3 regions of the Paenibacillus sp. GM1FR genome follow, and region 2 is predicted to be linked to each of the others. Evidence: riboswitches for the same ligand, from Rfam matches in the RefSeq annotation. Region 2 holds a riboswitch; each other region holds the start of a gene.
What was found. A riboswitch is a leader RNA that binds a small molecule or an ion and turns the genes downstream of it on or off. The one in region 2 is predicted to bind S-adenosylmethionine.
Positions count from the first base shown of each region.

Region 1: linked by a shared signal. The riboswitch ahead of mmuP (S-methylmethionine permease) and the one ahead of metA (homoserine O-acetyltransferase MetA) in region 2 are both predicted to bind S-adenosylmethionine.
Region 3: linked by a shared signal. The riboswitch ahead of PAEAM_RS28870 (methionine ABC transporter ATP-binding protein) and the one ahead of metA (homoserine O-acetyltransferase MetA) in region 2 are both predicted to bind S-adenosylmethionine.

Region 1 is NZ_MKZL01000066.1:198,883-205,822, forward strand. It holds gene PAEAM_RS30240 (ABC transporter permease) at 1-1,555, shown strand, start outside; gene mmuM (homocysteine S-methyltransferase) at 1,639-2,706, opposite strand; gene mmuP (S-methylmethionine permease) at 2,684-4,096, opposite strand; SAM riboswitch class I at 4,189-4,290, opposite strand; gene PAEAM_RS30255 (Ger(x)C family spore germination protein) at 4,361-5,563, opposite strand; gene PAEAM_RS30260 (spore germination protein) at 5,560-6,660, opposite strand; gene PAEAM_RS30265 (spore germination protein) at 6,699-6,940, opposite strand, start outside.
Region 2 is NZ_MKZL01000059.1:155,768-162,707, forward strand. It holds gene mqnC (cyclic dehypoxanthinyl futalosine synthase) at 1-159, opposite strand, end outside; gene PAEAM_RS26770 (trans-sulfuration enzyme family protein) at 401-1,573, opposite strand; gene PAEAM_RS26775 (PLP-dependent transferase) at 1,570-2,754, opposite strand; gene metA (homoserine O-acetyltransferase MetA) at 2,779-3,696, opposite strand; SAM riboswitch class I at 3,933-4,056, opposite strand; gene corA (magnesium/cobalt transporter CorA) at 4,508-5,443, shown strand; gene PAEAM_RS26790 (HRDC domain-containing protein) at 5,514-6,515, opposite strand; gene PAEAM_RS26795 (ROK family protein) at 6,693-6,940, opposite strand, start outside.
Region 3 is NZ_MKZL01000063.1:195,319-202,258, reverse strand. It holds gene PAEAM_RS28890 (DUF2515 family protein) at 1-54, opposite strand, end outside; gene PAEAM_RS28885 (thioredoxin family protein) at 197-541, shown strand; gene PAEAM_RS28880 (COX15/CtaA family protein) at 1,081-1,968, shown strand; gene PAEAM_RS28875 (Cthe_2314 family HEPN domain-containing protein) at 2,172-2,888, shown strand; SAM riboswitch class I at 3,018-3,159, shown strand; gene PAEAM_RS28870 (methionine ABC transporter ATP-binding protein) at 3,285-4,319, shown strand; gene PAEAM_RS28865 (methionine ABC transporter permease) at 4,320-4,979, shown strand; gene PAEAM_RS28860 (MetQ/NlpA family ABC transporter substrate-binding protein) at 5,054-5,893, shown strand; gene PAEAM_RS28855 (DUF2167 domain-containing protein) at 6,017-6,940, opposite strand, start outside.

The DNA.
Region 1 (6,940 bases), on a different contig from region 2:
TGCCATCCTGGCCAATTACAGAACAATAGGAATCCTCAAATCACTAGGTCTGACTTCCCGAAAAACGATAGGCACCTATGTTATTCAATATGCATTGATATCCATCGTAGCCATTATCCCTGGACTTGCACTCAGTATATGGATATCCAAATGGATCATTAATATTTCTGTATCCTCTCTTCGAGTGGGGAATCAGAACATTCCAGTCCAAGGATTGGATGCGGCCATACTGGCCGGCGTACTACTATTTGCTCTAGTGATTCTGTTCACTGTGTTATATGCCAAAAAGGCACGCAGCATACAGCCCGTGCAGGCTATTCGTTATGGTATGTCGGAGACAGATCACAGCCGGATGGCTGGCAAAATGAATTCGCCATGGGCACACTGGATCGGATTTACACGACTGCCTGTCACCGCCGTACTTGGATTCAGACATGTGTTCAAAAACACCAAAAGCTCTGTTCTAACACTCCTGCTAGCCACCATGGCTTCCTCCGTACTTGTTCTGGGTTATGTTCTGCTGACCAGTATAACCGGAATTGAACAAACCGCAGCTAAATGGGGGTATGACAATGCCAATATCGCAGCAGTAGTCGTGAACAAAGGTAACTTTCCAAAGACTGAATTGAAACAAACGTTAGAAGAGGATACAAGGATTAGCAATGCAGGCTGGCAAGGGAACACAACGGGTGTAATTAGCCCGGAGTCTTCTGCAACAGTGAAGGGCCAATCCCTCAGTCTCAACTTGAGTGTACTGGACGGGAGTTATCAGGAACTTGGATTCGAAACGTTAAAAGGGGTTAACCCACAACATGCGAATGAAATTGCCATTGGTGTAAGTGTAGCCAAAACATCAAATAAAGATCTCGGTGATCTTATCGATATCTATATTGAAGGAGAAAAGCGTACATTCCTCATCACAGGCATCTATCAGGCGATCGCCAACATGTCTGTTTCAGGCAGAATCACCATTGATGCCATGAGAAGTGTGAACCCCGGTTATAGTGAATTTGATGTTATCTTCATCAATGTGAACGATATGGCACAAGCGGGTAAGGTTGCCTCTGAATTAAATGAGCAATTTAAAGATTTTGCTTCGGTAGTCACTCAGAAGACTTTGCTTGATTCGGTTTACGCGGAAGCCGCTAACATCCTGATCTATCCGATGAGCCTGATCGGATTGCTGTTTATCATTGTGACGTTCATCATTATTTTCAGTACTTGTAGAATCAATATCCGTAAAGAAAGCAGAACGTACGGGATATACAAATCGCTGGGAATGACATCTCGCCAAATCCGGTTGTCGCTCACCATGGGAATGTTCATACTGTCCTCCGTGGGAGCCATACTGGGTATTTTCGTCGGCGTATACCTGCTGCCTCTTCTACTCGAAATGGTCCTTTCCGGTTATGGTATCGTACAGCTTCCACTGATCCTGCATTGGGGTGGAATGGTACTGTTCACCTGTCTAAGCATCATTGCAGCCAGTCTTGGCTCGTGGTTCTCTTCGAGAATCATTCGGGAAGCATCGCCACGTATGCTGGTTATCGAATAATGTAATCAGAATGCCTTAACACAATAAAACAAGCCCTTCCATACCTCTATAGGATGTGGAAGGGCTTGTTATCATGATATGAACTAATTCCGCCATTTCTTCGCAAGTGCACCAATCTGATGTGGCGTTGTTCGGCAGCAGCCGCCAATAATTTTCGCGCCCGCAGCAACCCACTGCTCCGAAGCATCACTCATGCTGCCACAAGTACCCTGTCCGCTCCACGTCTTCGTTGCTGCATCATATACTTCTCCCGAGTTCGGATACACAATAACAGGTTTATCGCTGGTACGGCTCAAAATACCCACTGCTTCCGTCACCACTTCCATCGGAGCACAGTTCAGGCCAATCGCCGCAACCTGCGGCTCGGAGCCAAACTTCTGTGCACACACCTCAAGCGGTGTGCCCTCGCTGATGCTTGTCCCGTCTTTTAAAGAAAAAGATAACCAGGCATACGCATGAGGAAACTCCTTCAGTACATCAACCAGCACCTGTGCTTCCTGCAAGGAAGGAATCGTCTCAAACGCCAGAATATCTGCACCCGCTTCAATCAGCGCCGCCATACGCGGACGGTGAAATGCGGCAAGCGTCTCATCCGACACCCCGTAATGACCCACATACTCTGAACCATCCGCCAGATAGGCGCCGTACGGCCCAACGGACCCGGCAATAATTGGACGTGGACGAAGACAATCTCCTTCGTGATCTACTGTACGTTCTGTTATTTGCTCCTCATTCTCCACCGTCTCGGCACGTACCGAAGGAGCTTCTACAAGCTGACCTGTTGAGCTTTCTCTCCCTACTAAATCACTCTGCACTTCCGCCCATACGGCATCTCTCGCCTGAGCAGCCAACTCCACCGTCTTGCGGATCAGCTCCAGTGCTGACTGTTCATCGATCCCTCTCTTGCGGAAACCATCCACCGTCGCCTGATAACTGGATGTAATCGCACAGTCGGCTCCTGCTCGAAAATAATCTGCATGGACCTGAACAATAACATCCGGATTCTCAAGCAACACACGAGCAGACCATAGTGGATCATCGAGATCACATCCATGCTGTTCGAGTTCCGTAGCCAACGCTCCATCCAGAATCATGACCGGATGTTCACGAAGGATCTGTTCTATGGGGTTAGTCTGTTGTTCTTGCGTCATGTACTTGTCCTCTTTTCTTATTCACACGTTCTGTCAGATAATAAGCAGCGTAACATACTGCGATAAACGGAACCCCACAATACAGCGCAATCCGCTGTGTCGGGTCAAAGGCAATACCTATGCATGAAGCCAGGCATAATATAAATGAAACAATTGGTACAACCGGATACAGTGGTGTGCGGTAGACCAGATCTTTGACCGCATGTCCTTCCCGGATATATTGTCTGCGGAACATGTATTGGGAGGCACTGATGCTCATCCATACCGCAACGACAGCCAGACCTGAAATGGAAACCAGTGTAATATAGACGGTACCTGGCGCAATGATACTGGACAGCAAAGCCAGCGCACCACCAACCATACTGATCAGAAGTGCGTTCAATGGCACACCCTGTTTGGTCAATTTGGCAAACCATGGAGAGATCGTTTTTTTGTCAGCCAGAGACCAGAGCATCCGTGAAGATGCATACAGGCCTGAATTAGCAGCAGAGAGAATCGCCGTCAGAATAACAAAGTTCATAATGTCTGCTGCATAGGGTACACCCACCCGCTCCATTACCGCTACAAACGGACTTTCCAGTACACTGGCATCCGACATGGGCAGCAAGGCCGACAAGATAATAATCGTTCCGATGAAGAAAATAACCAAACGCCACAGCGTTGTATGAATAGCCTTTGGTATCGTCTTTTCCGGGTTCTCCGTCTCCCCGGCGGCAATGCCGATTAACTCGGTGCCTGAGAAGGCAAAGTTTACAGCAAGCATGGTCATCAATATCGCTGTAGCCCCATGAGGGAACCACCCTGATGCGGTAATATTCGATAGAAATGGAGCCGGTTCAGAATCCGCCATGGGAATGAACCCAAACATGGCTGCGCCACCGATAATAATGAAGATTACGATAGTCACTACTTTTACAGATGAGAACCAGAACTCGGATTCCGCAAAAAATTTCACCGTTAGAGCGTTAAACAGAAAGATCATCAGTGCAAAAACCGCGCTCCATATCCATACGTTTACCGATGGGAACCAGCGCTGCATCAGCAATCCGGCGGCTGTGAATTCGGAGCCAAGCGCAACAGTCCAGGTTAACCAGTATAACCAAGCCACCGTGTAGCCTGTTGCCGGTCCGATATATTTGGCGGCATAACTATGAAATGCTCCCGTCTCTGGCATATGAACAGACAGTTCACCAAGACAGAGCATCACCAGATATACAACGATGGCTCCGATCAGATAGGACAAAATGGTTCCCAGTGGTCCCGCCTGCTGAATGGTGTAACCTGAGCTGAGGAATAATCCCGTTCCAATAACTCCTCCGAGAGAGAGCATGACCACATGCCGTGCCTGCATTTTCCGCTGAAAATGCCCTTTGTCGTTTTTGTTCTCCATACCTGCTGCTCCCCTACTTCTTCATCCAGAAAAAACAAAAAAGACCCACTCTGCCTATAGAGTGCGCCGTTACTGACAAATAAAAACAAACGCTCCTATCTATCAGGCTTTCACCCGCTGGAATTAGCACAGTATCCTTCAGATCTGTTGCTGAGGTTTCTAAGGGCCAGTCCCTCCACCTCTCTGGATAAGAAAATGATTTTTTACTAATATAGCGATCTATCATGAATGTGTCAACATTTAAATAATATATGGCACACCTCGTTATTCGGTGGAAGACCCCGGATTCGTGATGGTGGTCTTTACCTCATACGTGATCGGCACGGTGCTAAAAATTTTATCCCAATCGTCTTTGACTTTTTTCCATGTTTTAGGTTCTTTGATACGTAAGCTATCCCGAAAATCCGCAACATCTACTTTATAGGTATGCTGCAGTTTGTATAACAACTGTCGAATCTGTTGTTTGGCAAGTTCAGCAAATTCTTTTTCCAATTCACTGAGATACGCACCTTTTTCCTCTTCCTCGGGAGCACGCCAATCCTCCATCAACCAGCCTTCGGATTCAGTTTTCACATGGAATGAAATATCATCGCCAACCACTTTTGGAATTATTGTTGTTTTTTTCTTCTTCATTTCATATACAACAGTGAATCCCGCTTTATTGTATGTCTTCAAGATACCTCCTTTTTCTTTAGGTCTGAGCCAAGATAGCCCTTCTAGATCCGTTTGGCTGAGTTCCCCGATGAATTTGGTTGTTTTCCCATCAAAGATACTGGCACCGGAGAACTTGTCCTCTCCATTGAAGTTCAGTACATTCTGGAGCAAAAAGCTGGAACCGGATTGCATTTGTGCATCTAATTTGGAGAGTAGAACGGGGTCCAGGATTTTATTGGACAAGTATGAATTACCGGTAATACCTGTAAGATAAAATGCTGGAATCCGGGAAGGATCATCTGAAGTCAGTACATCAACAGCGCGATGATGGCTAATCAACACCAGACAGTTAGGACGAATATCGTTATCCCGAAGTACAAAATCCAGCAGCTGGTCCAGACCATACTTTTTGGCGATATCCTTGGACACAACGATAACCTTCAGATGATGTCCGATGAGCGGATGATCTCGTCTCAGTGCAAACTGACGAAAGATTTGCAGCAAGGAATCTCCGGTAAGCTGTTCATTGGAATAGGACGTTTTACCAGAAGCAGGCGAACCGGATTGTTGGCTCTTTTGACTGCTGGAATTACCGGGAGCAATCTGTACCGTGGCCGTCAAATTGTTCTGCTTGGAGTACCCTCCTCCCTGATTGGCGATGTTCTCCTCAAATTCCGTCTCTTTGCCGATATCGATCCCGAGACCAACGTAGACACTTAGATCCTCTATCTCTCGACTGCTCCAACATCCGGATATCGTTAAGAGAATGCATAATACAGTGGCTAAGCGTAACAACATGCGGAATGTAATCATGCATGCTTGCCTCCTTTTTTGCGAATCAGACTTAACAACAGTAGTACCAGAGGTAAAATGCCAAACAAAAATACGGACACATTGCCTAGCATATCTCCTAGTACGAAGGTATCATCCACTGTTTTGGGTATCATTGCTGTCAGATAAATGAACGGCAGCAGGCCGTACATGATGCCTTTGATTTTTTTGGAACGAAACAAATCACGAATACCCACCGAAGCGCAGTAATGTGTAATTGCTGTAGTCGAAAAGATTTGCATAATCCAGATGACCAGCAATAAGGATTCAAAACGCTCGAATATCAGACCCTGGATTTCGAAGCTTCTTACCAAATCCAGCGTTGGCCAGGTTCGAGTTTTGATGCCATCGAGCGATAAACTGCCTATAACCATCACCACCGTGATCAAGTAGATAATAGTGGATATGAGTATCCCCCAGGTCATCGCTTTATTGCTCTTCTTCGGATTTTTCATATAGGCAGTCATGATTAACATCACCTCATAGCCCGTATAAGATAATAGTGAAGGCTTCAACCCTTGGAAAACGGGCATAATCCCATCACCGAGGACGGGTCTCAGATTGCCAATCTCGAATAGCTGATTACTAAGCAAAATTTCAATCACAAATATAATAATCGTAATCGGAAGGATAATCTCAAACACGCGTACGATAACGCCAAGCCCGCCTGAAATCATATATACACCGATCCACATGAAGACCATCACAATCGCCCAGGTGGGGGTGCGTTCGAGCAGATACATCCCAGTTACTTCAGCCATAACTCTGATTTCGAATGCGGCAATAACTATGAAATACATAATCATAGACAATCCCAGTATGTAAGCAATCCAGCTGCCCGTAATCTCACGGGTGAACTGGAAGACGGTTTTCTCCGGAAATCTGCGACACAGGGTAACCAGAATTATTCCCACACCTATGATAATGAATCCAGATAGGATAATGGAAATCCAGACATCCGGTGTTCCGACAGCTTTGCTGGTCGTTCGAGGTAGTGTCAATATCCCGGCACCAAGCATGTAATTGACAATAATTACAACGGCCTGTGTCGTGGTTAGCTTTCCTTGGGAGCCATTCACTTAGTTCACCTCCAGACCTTCAGTAGATGGAATTCCATTTATTTTTTCCGATCATCATCGATCGGATTAGTCATTTTGGGACGCATTCTCATCATATTTAGCGGTGCACGGATAACAAAATCCTTCCATTCATTCATGTGATAGGGAACGGCTGGTGCAACATAAGGTACGCCAAAGCTTGAGAGTCGTGCCAGATGTGTACACACAAGCAGAAAGAACATAACCACGCCAAACAATCCGAGTACGGCTGCGCTGAACATAGCGGCAAATCGTAGAATCC
Region 2 (6,940 bases):
AAATGTTCTGTATGGTTCAGGGTGCATGCGTTTCATAATGACATTAGCAGCTGCCCCGATTTTGTCCACTTCATTCGATTCAAATAGCTCAATCGTGTCTTCCAAGTCCAAACGTTCGCCCCGAAGGGCTTTATCTAAGATACGGTCTACCGTACTCATCGTAAAAAAGCCTCCCTCATGAAGAGAAATTATATAACGATCCGTCCCAACTTGTTCAAGAGAAGCAAGTTCTGGTGGCAACATCGTATTTCTGTACTCCACATATCGTAACACAGGTTACATGTGAAAAAAAGCACCTTATGTACAGGTGCTTTAAAAATAAGTAAAAATTTTTACATATGGAAAAGAATTAGTTCGAACTTAAGTGATACACATCGGCGTATTCGGGCATCCTTTTTTGTTAGGATTCCTGAAGTGCTTGCTCCAAATCTACAATCAGATCTTCGATATCTTCCAGACCTACGGAGAAGCGCAGCAATCCATCTGTAATGCCACGGTCACGGCGAACCTCAGCCGGCATTGCCGCATGAGACATCATCGCTGGGTAGGACAGAATACTCTCCACAGCTCCCAAGCTTACAGCAACAATAGGTAGCTTCACCCGGTTAAGAACTGCTTTTGCACGATCACCTGAACCGACGTCAAAAGAAACGACAGCTCCATATCCTGTGGACTGGCGCTCATGTGCCTCACGGCCCGGATGATCCTCCAGTCCAGGATAAAAGACAGCGGTAATATCACTGCGCTCATTAAGCCATGCCGCCAGTTTGGCTGTGCTCCGTTCACTATGAGCCATGCGAGCCCCCAAGGTTTTCATCCCGCGCATCAAAAGCCAGGATTCTTGTGCCCCGAGTACAGTTCCAAGTCCATTTTGCAGCTGTTTCAGTTGTACGCCAAGTGATTCCGTGCGAGCAACAGCTAACCCTGCAAGTACATCACTGTGACCTCCGAGAAACTTCGTAGCACTATGTACGACGATGTCCACACCAAGCTCAATTGGACGCTGATAGTAAGGTGTCATAAAGGTGTTATCCAGAATCGTGATCAGGTCATGTTCCTTCGACCAGTCAGTTACGGCAGCGATATCCGTAATTCGCAGTGTAGGGTTGGACGGTGTTTCCATATAAACTGCCTTGGTGTTTGGCTTGAGTGCCGCTTTCACTTCATCTATATTGGTCATGTCTACAAAGGTTGTCTCGATCTGCATACGGCTTAATATGGAAGTAAGCAAACGATACGTACCTCCATATACGTCTTCCGTTACAATCATGTGGTCCCCTGCGGAGAACATCATGAACACGCTTGAGATCGCAGCCATCCCCGAAGAATAGGCAAAGCCTCGTGCGCCGCCCTCCAGCAATGTGATGTAATCTTCCAAAGCCTGACGTGTCGGATTACCCGAACGACTGTAATCATGTTGAGGCGGATTGAAGATATCAAAATGATGGAATGTTGATGCTTGGTAGATCGGTACACTGGAGGCTCCAGTCGTTTTGTCAATCTCATCACCAAAATGGAGCAATTTGGTATCAAATTTCAACTCGGAATTGGGCTTGTTGTTGGACTCACTCATGAGTGCACGCCTCCTTCCACTTCCTGTTGTGCAGCTGTCAGAGCATTGCCGAGATCTGCAATCAGATCATCCGCATGTTCAATGCCTACAGAGAACCGGAGCAGACGGTCATCCACACCTACGGCTTCACGAATTTCAAGCGGAATATCCGCATGCGTTTGTACTGCCGGATAAGTCATGAGTGATTCAACTCCGCCGAGACTTTCGGCAAAAGCAATGAGTTTGATATGACGAAGTAATGGTTCAACATAACGTGCATCCTTCACTTTGAAAGAGAAGATACCAGTGTTACCGGTAGATTGTTTATTCTGTATCTCATACCCTGGATGATCGGATAGTCCTGGATGATACACTTCAACCACCGCTGGGTGCTCAAGCAAGTATTTGGCAATAGTAAGTGCATTGTGCTCATGACGTTCCATGCGAAGAGCCAGCGTTTTCATACCTTTCATCAACTGGTAGGAGTCACTTGGAGATAATACTGCTCCAATGGAATTATGCAGGAATGCCATCTCTGCAGATAACACCTCACCTTTGGTAATAATTAGTCCGGCCAGCACATCATTGTGTCCGCCCAGATATTTGGTAGCGCTATGAATGATGATATCAGCACCCAGTTCAATCGGACGTTGGAAAAATGGAGTCAACAACGTGTTGTCAACAATGGTCAACAGGTTGTAACTTTTCGCCCAGGAAGCAACGGCTTCCACATCGGTGATCATCATCAGTGGGTTGGTTGGTGTCTCAATAAATACAGCTTTGGTATTCGGTTGACGAACCTTCTCCAGTGCTGCCAGGTCATTCGTGTCCACATAACTTGCAGTTACGCCGAAACGGGACAGAATACGTTCCAGCAGACGATAGGTTCCACCATACAGATCCAGCGATACAATCAGATGATCCCCTTGACCAAACATGGCGAAGATCGTTTGCAGCGCGGCCATTCCCGAGCTACAGGCAAATCCTGCATCACCGGACTCCAGCGCTGCGGCGGCTTCTTCCAATACTTTACGGGTTGGATTAGTCGTACGAATATAATCAAACCCCGTGCTTTGTCCAAGCTTCGGGTGGCGAAACGCAGTGGATTGATAGATCGGAAAGTTAATGGCGCCTGTTACCGGTTCATTGATGGACCCAATTTGTGCTAAGCGGCTTTCGATTTTCAACTTGTTGTCTTCCATTGCTGCATCCTCCTGTAATCTCGATTAGATTTGCGGGCCAATATCGTAAGGTGTTTCTTGATACACATAGTAATTGAGCCAGTTAGAGAATAATAAGTTGGCATGAGCGCGCCAAGTAGCTGGTGGCACACGGGAAGGGTCGTCATTCGGATAATAATGTCTAGGTAATGCAATATCCATCCCTTTCGCTGCATCCCGGTCATACTCCCACTTTAATGAGAAAGGATCATACTCGGCATGTCCTGTAGCAAAAATCTGTTTGCCGTCTTTGGTAGCAACCAGGAAGATCCCCGCTTCCTCGGATTCAGCCAAAATCTCTAAATTCTCATTCTTTTCAATATCTTCGCGTCTCACTTCCGTATGACGGGAATGTGGAACGTTGAATACTTCATCGAATCCACGCAACAATGGAACATGTGGTTTATTGATGGTATGTGGGAAAACGCCAAAACACTTTTCATCAAGTGCAACCTTGGGTACATCAAAATGATGGTATAAACCTGCCTGAGAAGCCCAACATATGTGGAGGGTTGAAGTCACATTGGTTTTGGTCCATTCGAAGATCTCCTGGATTTCATTCCAATAGTTCACGTCTTCGAAATCCATCTGTTCCACCGGGGCACCCGTAATGATCATTCCATCGAAACGGCGGTGCTCAATCTCATCAAAGGTTTTATAGAACAGATCCAAATACTCCTGAGACGTATTCTTCGACGTATGGGATTTGGGATGTACAAGAACGACATCCACCTGAATAGGCGTGTTTCCCACCAGACGAAGCAATTGTGTTTCGGTCGTTTCCTTTGTGGGCATCAGGTTTAATATAGCGATACGGAGTGGACGAATATCCTGCTGATATGCAGAAGTTTCATCCATGACGAAGATATTCTCTCCTTCAAGTACTTCTTTTGCTGGTAGAGTATCGGGTATTTTGATTGGCATAGTAAGTCTAACTCCTCCTTGTGCATAGATAGATGCAGCCACCCCTGGCTTGATGTCTTCACATCAATACAGTTATAGACTGCCTTGAGCTTGTAAAAACATTGAATTGCGCTTTCATCCAACGTTACAAACAACCTCAAGTTCCTTAGCGAAAATCACTGCTGAGAAGTCGGGGCATATGACAAAGACCTTCCTCGGATTTCGAGAAAGGTCATATGTAAAATAGATATGCGCCTCTCTCATCTCTCAGTTACAACAGTGCCACCTGACACTTAGTCGCTGCAAGAATTAGCACCGTGCGGTATACCGCCGGTTGCCGGGTTTCATCGGGCCAGTCCCTCCACCTACTCTTGATAAGATTTCGCTGTATTAGATTGTAATTTAATATGGTTCACCGTCTACTTTATTACATTAATGCCCTCACGTCAAGTTGCAGTTCGATGTCTGCTTCCCAGATCGGAACCGTTCATCATCCGTTGTCATACACTGCCTCAGGGCGCGAAATAGACACATTTTTGCGCTTGAAAGCACCTTGTACCAGCGGTATACTAAACAAGGTGTTATAAACCCTTATGTGAGAGGTGACATATTAAATGGATGGCGACCCGAGGCCTGACTGGCAGCCGAATTCCGACAAACTGCATAGAGAATTGACATCAGCATGCCGGCAGCGGGACGTGACTTCCGTTTGATTATATAGTGAACGCAGCCCTGATCTCCAGGCTCCGCTGCCGACCGGCTGATTTGTTCTTTTTGCGCCCATAATGATAATATCCGCCAAGTTGGCGGGTGCAGAAGGAGTAGATTAACGATGAAAATCCGGTTGGTAAACAACGGTGTATTTATTCCGGTGGACGATATTCAGCAGGCGCTGACTCCACCAGCGGAAGGATTTTACTGGATTGATGCAGACGTAGACGATTTGGCGGTACTTCAGCCGCTGTTCCTGATGCATGATCTGGCTGTGGAAGACTGTCTTAGTGACGAAGAACAACGTCCGAAGATTGAAATTTATGAGAACCATTATTTTATTGTGATTAATAGCATCCGTTTTGATGATGAAGAGATATTTCTACGTGCGGTCAACCTGTTTCTCGGCAGACATTTCATTATTAGTGTTACCAAGCACAAGGTCAGCGAATTGCGTACACTGAAACCCATCCTGTGGGAACAGGAAATCAGTACACCGGATCGTCTGCTGTATTTGCTGGTTGACTTGATTGTTGATAATTATTTCACCGTAGGTGACCGAATTGAAGCACGGATCGAGAAGCTTGAGGAAGACATTCTGATGCACACCAAAAAGTCACATCTGAATGAAATCATCGGGCTGCGCAGTGAGATTCTGTGGCTGAAGAAAGTGCTTGGACCTCAGAAAGAGGTTATTAACACCCTGAATAAAAAAGATCTGCGTCTCATCGATGATCAACTGCAAAAGTATTTCAGTGACATCTATGAGAATGCTGTAAAAATATCTGAAACCTTTGAGACTTATCGCGACCTGATGGGCAACTTGCGAGAAGCCTACCAATCCAGTATTGCGAACCGGGCGAATGAAATCATGCGTGTATTTACCGCCATTACCACGGTCTTCATGCCGCTGACGGTCATTACCGGTATATACGGCATGAACTTTACGAATATGCCCGAGCTTAACTGGAAATACAGCTATTTTGTTGTGATTGGCCTAATGGTTACCCTGGGCCTGAGCATGTTCTTCATTTTCCGCAAGAAAGACTGGGTATGAACTCGTATGAAATAACAAAGACGAAGCGATCCTCCGGGAGAAACGCCTCGTCTTTTTTCATTTCTGATTATTAACCAACATTCTTCTCTGTCTCTGCGTGCCGACGGAAGCGGATTCGAATCATGCGCAGTCTTTCATAGACCTGCTCCAGACTTCCTCCATCAGGTTTCTCTCCTCCATACACCTTATGTAATACTGGCTTCAGGAACGTATCTCCCAGCTCCTCATACGCACTCCATACGGCCTCTTGTTCGTTCTCTGGCATCACTGCCAGCTCAACATCAAGAAGACAATCGGTGTCATAACCTTCGTGATCCAGTGCCTCTAACAGCTCAACCAACTCGCGTCGGGATAATCCGGATCGATTAACAATCTCCTCTAACGTATACCCTTCCTTCATGCCTTCAAGCACCTGCTTACGTGTAGTGAACTTATCAAGTTCCTGCTTATACTTCTGCTCTCTCTGCTTGTATAACCAACTCTCATACTCTTCTTCCTTCAGCGCCGTGTATACCCAGTCCAGCGGGAATGTCGTTGAACGCTCCAGTCCGGTTGTAATCTCCATCCATTCCGTACCATACTCAGTTGCTTTGCTCTCTCCTACGCCCGGAAGTTGCATCAGTTCATCCAGCGATTGCGGAACAAAGGCACTGATCAAACGTAACAGACGATTCGTTGCAATAAAATACGGTGCCTTCCGGTCAGACACAGCTCTCTTCCTGCGCCATGTGCACAGATCCGTATATAATTGCTCATTGCCGTATAACTCACTGTAACAATGGAGCCGCTGTCCACCATAACTGCGTGACTTCAGATCATCATTCTCATGAAATAACCCCTGCAACTGCGGTCGGTACCCCTCACTCATCTGTATGGCAAGCTGATGACGGTAAATATGAAGCAGCTCCTCCCAAGAAGTCCCTTCATACCAGATGCTGTCCTCACGCTCTCCTTCCTCGTAGCGACTCCATCCCAGCTGCCAACTATCTTCCTCTTCCCCAATCCATAACTGTGCATACTCTGCATTCTGATCTGACATTCTGGACATTCTGTTCATGAAAATGACTTCCATTTTCGTTCCCTCCCTTTGAATATTCAGCTTATACGAGTTAAAGATGCTACCTATAGGCAGCACAAAAAAAACACCCCTCCTGCAAAATCCATGCAAGAGAGGTGCTTCCTCATTAACCGTACTATGCTGTTGCCCATATCATACCACAATGGTAAAATTCGTCAATCCCTTAATGACCTACTTATTCAATGCCAACTTGGCAAGCGCCAGTGAACCACACAGCCCCGCATTGTCACCAAGTCCTGGTGAAACAACATACTGGTCAATGTCGGATTGAAGTGCCGGATGCTGAACGTATCCAGCCAGCAACTCCTGCAGTTTGCTACGAACCATCGGGAACAGGTGCTCCTGCTTCATTACTCCGCCACCCATGACAATTTTCTGCGGAGAGAGAATCAGAACATAGTTCATCAGGGCGTGTGCCA
Region 3 (6,940 bases), on a different contig from region 2:
CAGGAGGGACCCGTGATGTTGTTCGCTGGAAGAATCGGTTCTGGTGGAAGTCATGATGTGACATCCTTTCATGATGTTCTGGGTTTAATTTCACAGACCATGTGGTTTATTCTAAGTATGCGCTGATTATTTGACTTCCACTCGCCAATTTGCTTCACTTAGGGTAAGACAAGGTACAGAAAGGGAGATGAACCGAATGGAACAGATTACTTCCAAACCGGCTTTTGATGTAGCCATCCAATCCCCACGTTTGACGATTGCCGTATTCAAGGCAGACTGGTGTGGTGACTGCAAATACATCGATCCGTTTATGCCTGAGGTTGAAGAGAAATATGCACGTGAACTGACCTTGATTGAGGTCGACGTGGATCAGGTTGGAACGGTTAGTGAAGAGCAGAATATTCTTGGTATTCCGAGCTTTGTGGCATATACAGATGGCCGCGAACTCGTACGGTATGTGAACAAGCTGCGCAAGTCGAGAGAAGAGATTGAGCAGTTCCTGGATCGCGCAGTTGAGGTGTACAACACGATCCATAAATAATGTTATATAAGTTCAAATGATGAATATCACACAGGCACTACGATGCCAGAATAACCTTCCGATCGCTGTTATCCCCAGATTTCTTTGATCCCTTTTATAAAGGGGAGAAATCCGGGGATAAAGGCGAACGCTCCGCTTCTTCTGGTTATTTCTGTCCTCTCCGTTATTGTGTAAATGTTTCATGAACTTATATAAAAGTATGACAGGTTCATGTTGTAAAAGGGTATAATAAAAAGAACGCCATTTCTCTTGAAATAGGGAAATGGCGTTTGTGTGTTCGACACGTTCTATGTAAGAAACGTTTCTGTACATATCCTCAATGACCTGCGGGTCATTATTTCACCAGACGTTAACATTTTGTCACAAAGCGCGACGTCAATGAACATTTTATCCGGTATAATGAATTTAGTTGTGAAATAAGTGTCAAAGTACCGAAACAAGCGGAGAATATTCTTCGCCATCTTAAACCAACAGCGGGTGAGAAAAAATTGAAACACTTAACTTTGTTTAAATGGTTAACCGTATTAACCTGTCTTGTCATGTTTCTGGCCACTTTTGGTGGAGGCATCGTAACCAAAACGGAATCAGGCCTTGGCTGTGGAACAGAATGGCCTTTATGTAACGGAAAACTCGTTCCCGCACATACTGTGGCTTCACTCATTGAATATTCCCATCGCGCTGTAAGTGCACTGGCTGGACTGTTGTCCATTGCCTCGTTTGTTGCTTTTCTGCGGTTTGGCAAGTCACGCCGTGACCTGCAATTGTTTTCTTTCTTAACTCTGGTATTTGTTATCGTCCAGGGAATCATGGGGGCTTTTGCCGTTGTCTTCTCCCAATCTTCAGCAGTCATGGCACTGCATTTTGGTTTTGCACTGATTGCTTTTGCGAGTTCTCTAATGATGGCGCTGGGCATAAGGCAGGAGGCCAAAGATGGCGGATTGGAGCGCCTGAATAAATACCCTCGGGTTAGCAAAAAATTCAGGAATCTGGTCTGGTTCTCCACCATTTACACATATCTCGTGGTATACACAGGTGCATTTGTGAGTCACACGGATTCTGCCGGTGGATGTTCTGGATTTCCGCTTTGTAACGGTCAGATTATTCCTGAGCTTTCGGGTGGGGTAGCGGTTGCTTTTGCTCACCGTGCAGCAGCTGCGTCGCTCGTGATTGTTATCGCAATCCTGGGTCATTTCGCTTACCGTAATCATCCGGACAACAAGGAAATGCGTACTCTGGGTGTGGTATCCGTTGTTCTTATTCTGATGCAAGTAGTCATTGGTATTTTCATGATGGTGACAATGAACCGTCCGGAAGTATACATGTTCGTAGCTCTTGCTCATATGCTGGATATCGCCATATTGTTTGGAGTCTTAACGTATATGAGTTTCCTGGTGTACAAGCTACATCGCCCGGCTAATCGTTTCTAAGATATAGATCCATTCTTTTTCAAAGGTACTTGGGCTAAATATGAAAGTCCACCATCCAGTGATATGTACATCATTGGACAGGTGGACTTTGTTTGATGTCAGAGGGATCAGGGCAACCTATGGCAAGCAGCAATTACACGGAATGAATGATGTTTCGTTTACGGTGATGAATTCTTGTTGATTTGGAAAAGAGGAGGTTAGATATGCTGCGAACGTTGTTGGGGGAAAAGCCACGTATAAACGAAGGTAAATTGAAGGCAGCGATGGACGCAATGGCGCATACGCTTGAGCTATTTCAACGACAAATGCATGTGGACCATGATCCCACGCATGACTATCGGAAACTGTATGTGTGGACTCAGGGACTCATCTCCTCACTGGATGAACTGGAGCAAAGCTGTTTCGCTGCTGCTCATTTTCGCAAAAAGGTCGTTGCAGGCTCAACGGATGATATGACGGCGACTGAAAAAGCCGAGTATGCACGTTATGTGTATTTCTACAAAGATGGCTTTATCCGCTGCTTTGCCATTCTGGATAAAGTCGGCACAGTATTAAATGAAATATTCCAGCTGAATACTTCCAATACCAAAGCGCATTTTTCTTATTTTACTGTGTTAAGGCAGTTCGACTATGCAAGGGAGCATCATGATCTTGCATTGCAATTAATACAGATCAAGGACTCTTATCGTGAACCGATGAGCAAGCTGCGCAAGCGACGTAATATGGAAATTCACTACATGAACTCAGAAATGCACGATGACCTGTGGCAGTTACACCAGACCTTGCAAGGTAAAGTGAAATTGGAGGATCTGAATCAGCATGTGCAGGAAATGCGTCAGGGCGTGGATATGGTCTGTGAAACGTTAACAGCCTCTTATAGTTATATCAATAAAATATGGAAAAGAAATAATTCCCTTTGACAAATCGGAATACTTGGAATATACTGAGTTTCAATCGAATGTTACATGGATATAACTGATATTTCGGAAGTTACGTTCACATTATAAAGCATAAACTACATGAACTTATAAAATCCTACAACAACATATTTCTTATCGAGAGCGGCGGAGGGACAGGCCCGATGAAGCCCGGCAACCGATTTGTAATGACATGATACATGTATCATTCGTTATAGATGTTAGGTGCTAATTCCTACAAAATGGTGCAAGACACGATTTTGGCAGATGAGAAGGTATATTCTTTCACGTGAAGAGCCCTCTTTGTATCTGCAAAGGGCTCTTTTTTTGTACTTAAGGGGAGTTTTCCTTTAGATCGGGTAAAGATACATGTAGGTGTTTGGAAAGGGGCAAGTGCGATTGATTGAATTAAAAGGTTTAACGAAAACGTACGGCAAAGGGGCAAAATCTACAACAGCGTTATCCGAGCTGAATTTGAGCATCCAAAAGGGTGAAATCTACGGTGTGATTGGCCATTCCGGAGCTGGAAAAAGCACATTGATTCGCTGCATTAATTTGCTGGAACGGCCTACGGAGGGTGAGGTATGGGTCGACGGAATCAACCTGACTGAACTGAGCAAAACCGAATTGCAGCAACAGAGACGCAAGATCGGGATGATTTTTCAACACTTTAATCTGTTATCTTCGGCAACGGTATATGACAATGTAGCTTTTCCACTAAAGCTTGTGAATACACCCAAGGATGCCATTGATCGCAAAGTGAAGGAAATGCTTGCACTGGTTGGTCTGGAGCACCACAGCAGCAAATATCCGGCTCAATTATCGGGTGGCCAGAAACAACGTGTAGGGATTGCGAGAGCACTTGCAAGTGATCCAAATGTACTTCTCTGTGATGAGGCTACTTCGGCACTTGATCCGCAGACGACAAATTCAATCCTGAAGTTATTACTCGACATTAATGAAAAGTACAACCTAACGATTGTGCTGATCACACATGAGATGCATGTCATTCAGAACATCTGTGACAAGGTGGCTGTCATTCATCAAGGTGGCATTGTGGAACAAGGACCTGTAACAGACGTGTTCCTGAAGCCGCAGCATGCGATTACGCGGGACTTCATGATGCGTGACCATGAAGCTGGACTTGCTCTGGAAGAGACCGCTCTGGCAAATGCAGGCGTTGAATTGCAGGCAGGTGCTGCTTCCAAACTTGTGAAGATATCCTTTCTGGGTAACAAAACGTATGAAGCGATTTTGTCTAGAACGGTACGTAAAACAGGCGTGGATTTTGCCATCCTGCAAGGTACAATCTCTACGATCAAACAGGTTCCTTATGGGCAGCTGACCGTTCGGTTCGAGGGTGATTCAAATGCGATTGATCGGACGATATCAGAATTAACCGCTGAGGGACTTGATGTGGAGGTGCTTCGTTAGATGGATTTTTCAACCGTACGTTGGGAAGAGGTTGGTAAAGCTTCCATAGAGACACTGCAAATTTTGGGTGTATCAGGCTTGTTTACCGTTATCTTAGGTTTACCGCTCGGAGTACTGCTGTTCATGACAGCCCGATCTGCTTCGATTAAGTCACGGGCAGTGTACACTATACTATCCCTGATTGTGAATATTTTGCGCTCAGTCCCATTTATCATATTGATTGTTGCTCTTATTCCATTCACTCGTATACTCGTCGGTACAGCTACGGGGGTGCTCGGCGTTATACCTCCTTTGGTGATTTCAGCAGCTCCTTATTTTGCTCGTTTGGTGGAGACGACGTTGCGAGAAGTTGATCGTGGTGTCATTGAAGCGGCACAGTCGATGGGTGCATCGACCGGACAGATTGTAAGACGGGTGTTACTGCCTGAGGCGCTGCCTGGACTGCTTGCGGGTATAACGATCACCATTGTTACGCTCGTCTCCTATACGGCGATGGCGGGCATGGTTGGTGGTGGAGGTCTGGGAACACTGGCAATCAACTATGGATACTTCCGTTATCAAAATGAAATTATGATCATATCCGTAGTGTCGATGATCATTCTAGTGCAAATTCTCCAGATGGCTGGAGATCGCTTGGTTACATTTTTCACCAGGAAATAACACATAGATAACATGATGGTTATGCAATAATGCGGACGCCACATGACAAAATGATTAGAGAAGGGGTTTTACACATGAAAAAATGGTCTTTTGCTCTACTTAGTCTTATGTTGATTGCGGTTCTCGCAGCTTGCGGAAACAACAAGGACGCCGATAGCGGCGCAGACAATTCAGCAGGTGCACCTCGTACAGTTGAATTGAAAGTTGGAGCTTCACCTACACCACACGCAGAGATTCTGGAAAGCATCAAGCCTGAACTGGAAGCACAAGGTATCCGTCTGCAAGTCGTTACATTCAACGACTATGTTCAACCCAATCAGCAACTTGCTGACAAAAAATTGGATGCAAACTTCTTCCAACACCAACCATATCTGGACACAGAGAATAAAGAACGTGGATTCAACCTCGTTTCTGTAACACCTGTTCATGTTGAACCTTTTGGCGGATACTCCAAGAAGATTAAGTCTTTGGATGAATTGGCTGATGGCGCAAAAGTAGCAATTCCAAATGACCCATCCAATGGTGGACGTGCACTGTTGTTACTTGCGAAGGAAGGCATTATTACGCTGAAAGACAACACAAATATCTCATCTACGATTCAAGACATCACAGCCAATCCGAAGAACCTGGATATCATTGAACTGGATGCAGCCATGATGCCTCGTCAATTGGATGAAGCGGATCTGGTATTCATCAACGCTAACTATGCGCTCGAAGCGAACTTGAATCCGGCGAATGATGCTTTGCTGATCGAAGATCTGCAAGGTAACCCATACGCAAACATCCTCGTTTCCCGTGAGGACAACAAGGATGCAGATGCAATCCAAAAACTGGCTGCTGCTTTGCACTCCGAAGAAGTGAAAACATTCATCAAAGAACGTTATAAAGGTGCAGTTGAACCTGCAACTGAATAATTCACGATATGTATGATATGATGTGAAGCTATTAAGAATAAGCCGTATATCTCTTCAGAAGAGATATACGGCTTATTTTATGTTTCCTAATCTGTGCTGACGTGGGGATCAAAAAAGGATGGGTTAGGGCTTATCTTGTTTCTCCGCGTTGGATGGATGCCCAGATTGGCGGTAGTAGGATAATTCATTCTGATCAGCATACTGCTGCTCATCTGCTTCTTGCAGGTACGTTCTCTCGGAGGGAGAGAGTGTTTCTTCTTCTCCGTGTGAGCTTTTGATCTTGTATCTGATCCAACCGATTAACCCAAGGACGACAACGAGGATCAAAGCCCATCCTTTTTTGAGCAAAAGAAGAGCACTGAATTTCTGGGAAGCTGTGTACCCGATCCCGCCCATCAGAAGACTGTTGAGCCCTATAGTGGATGTTTTGTCAGTCGAAGCATTGTACTCCTCATAGGTGTATCCTGCATTGATGCTAAGCTTATGAAGTACGGTTTCCTCGAATGCCTGACGGCTCTGTTGAAAGTTGGCCGTATCTGTAACCAGAATGGCTGTGATGTACCCTTCGCGTGTCAGGAGTTTTACATTGTAATTGACCATGGCTTGCTGATCAGCATTCTTGAAACCAAGGGAGTAAACCAACTGATGTTTGGTACTGTCATATGCCGGTTCGATTTCCCACCCCGTTATGTACGTTCTATATTCAGGATCAAGTTCTCTGTTATCTTCTTCTGTGCCTCGGATATAACTGCTTAACAGATCTTCGGCATTCAAATTTTGATCGTCATCGTGGATGTGACCTGTCTTTACGTATTCGAACACTACATACCACGAGCCGAATTCGCTATTGCTGGTTAGGCTTCCGATTTCATTCCCGTTAGGCTTCCCATCACTGTTAAGTATCGAGCGTTGGGTATTGGGCTTATCCAGATAGGAATGGCTTTCAGGGACTTCCAGGGTGGCCTTACCGTCCAAAGAGACAGATCCTGGTCCAGTAATCCAATCGTACTCATCAGGTGCTGGCTCATTCTCACTTGCCGCTGATAC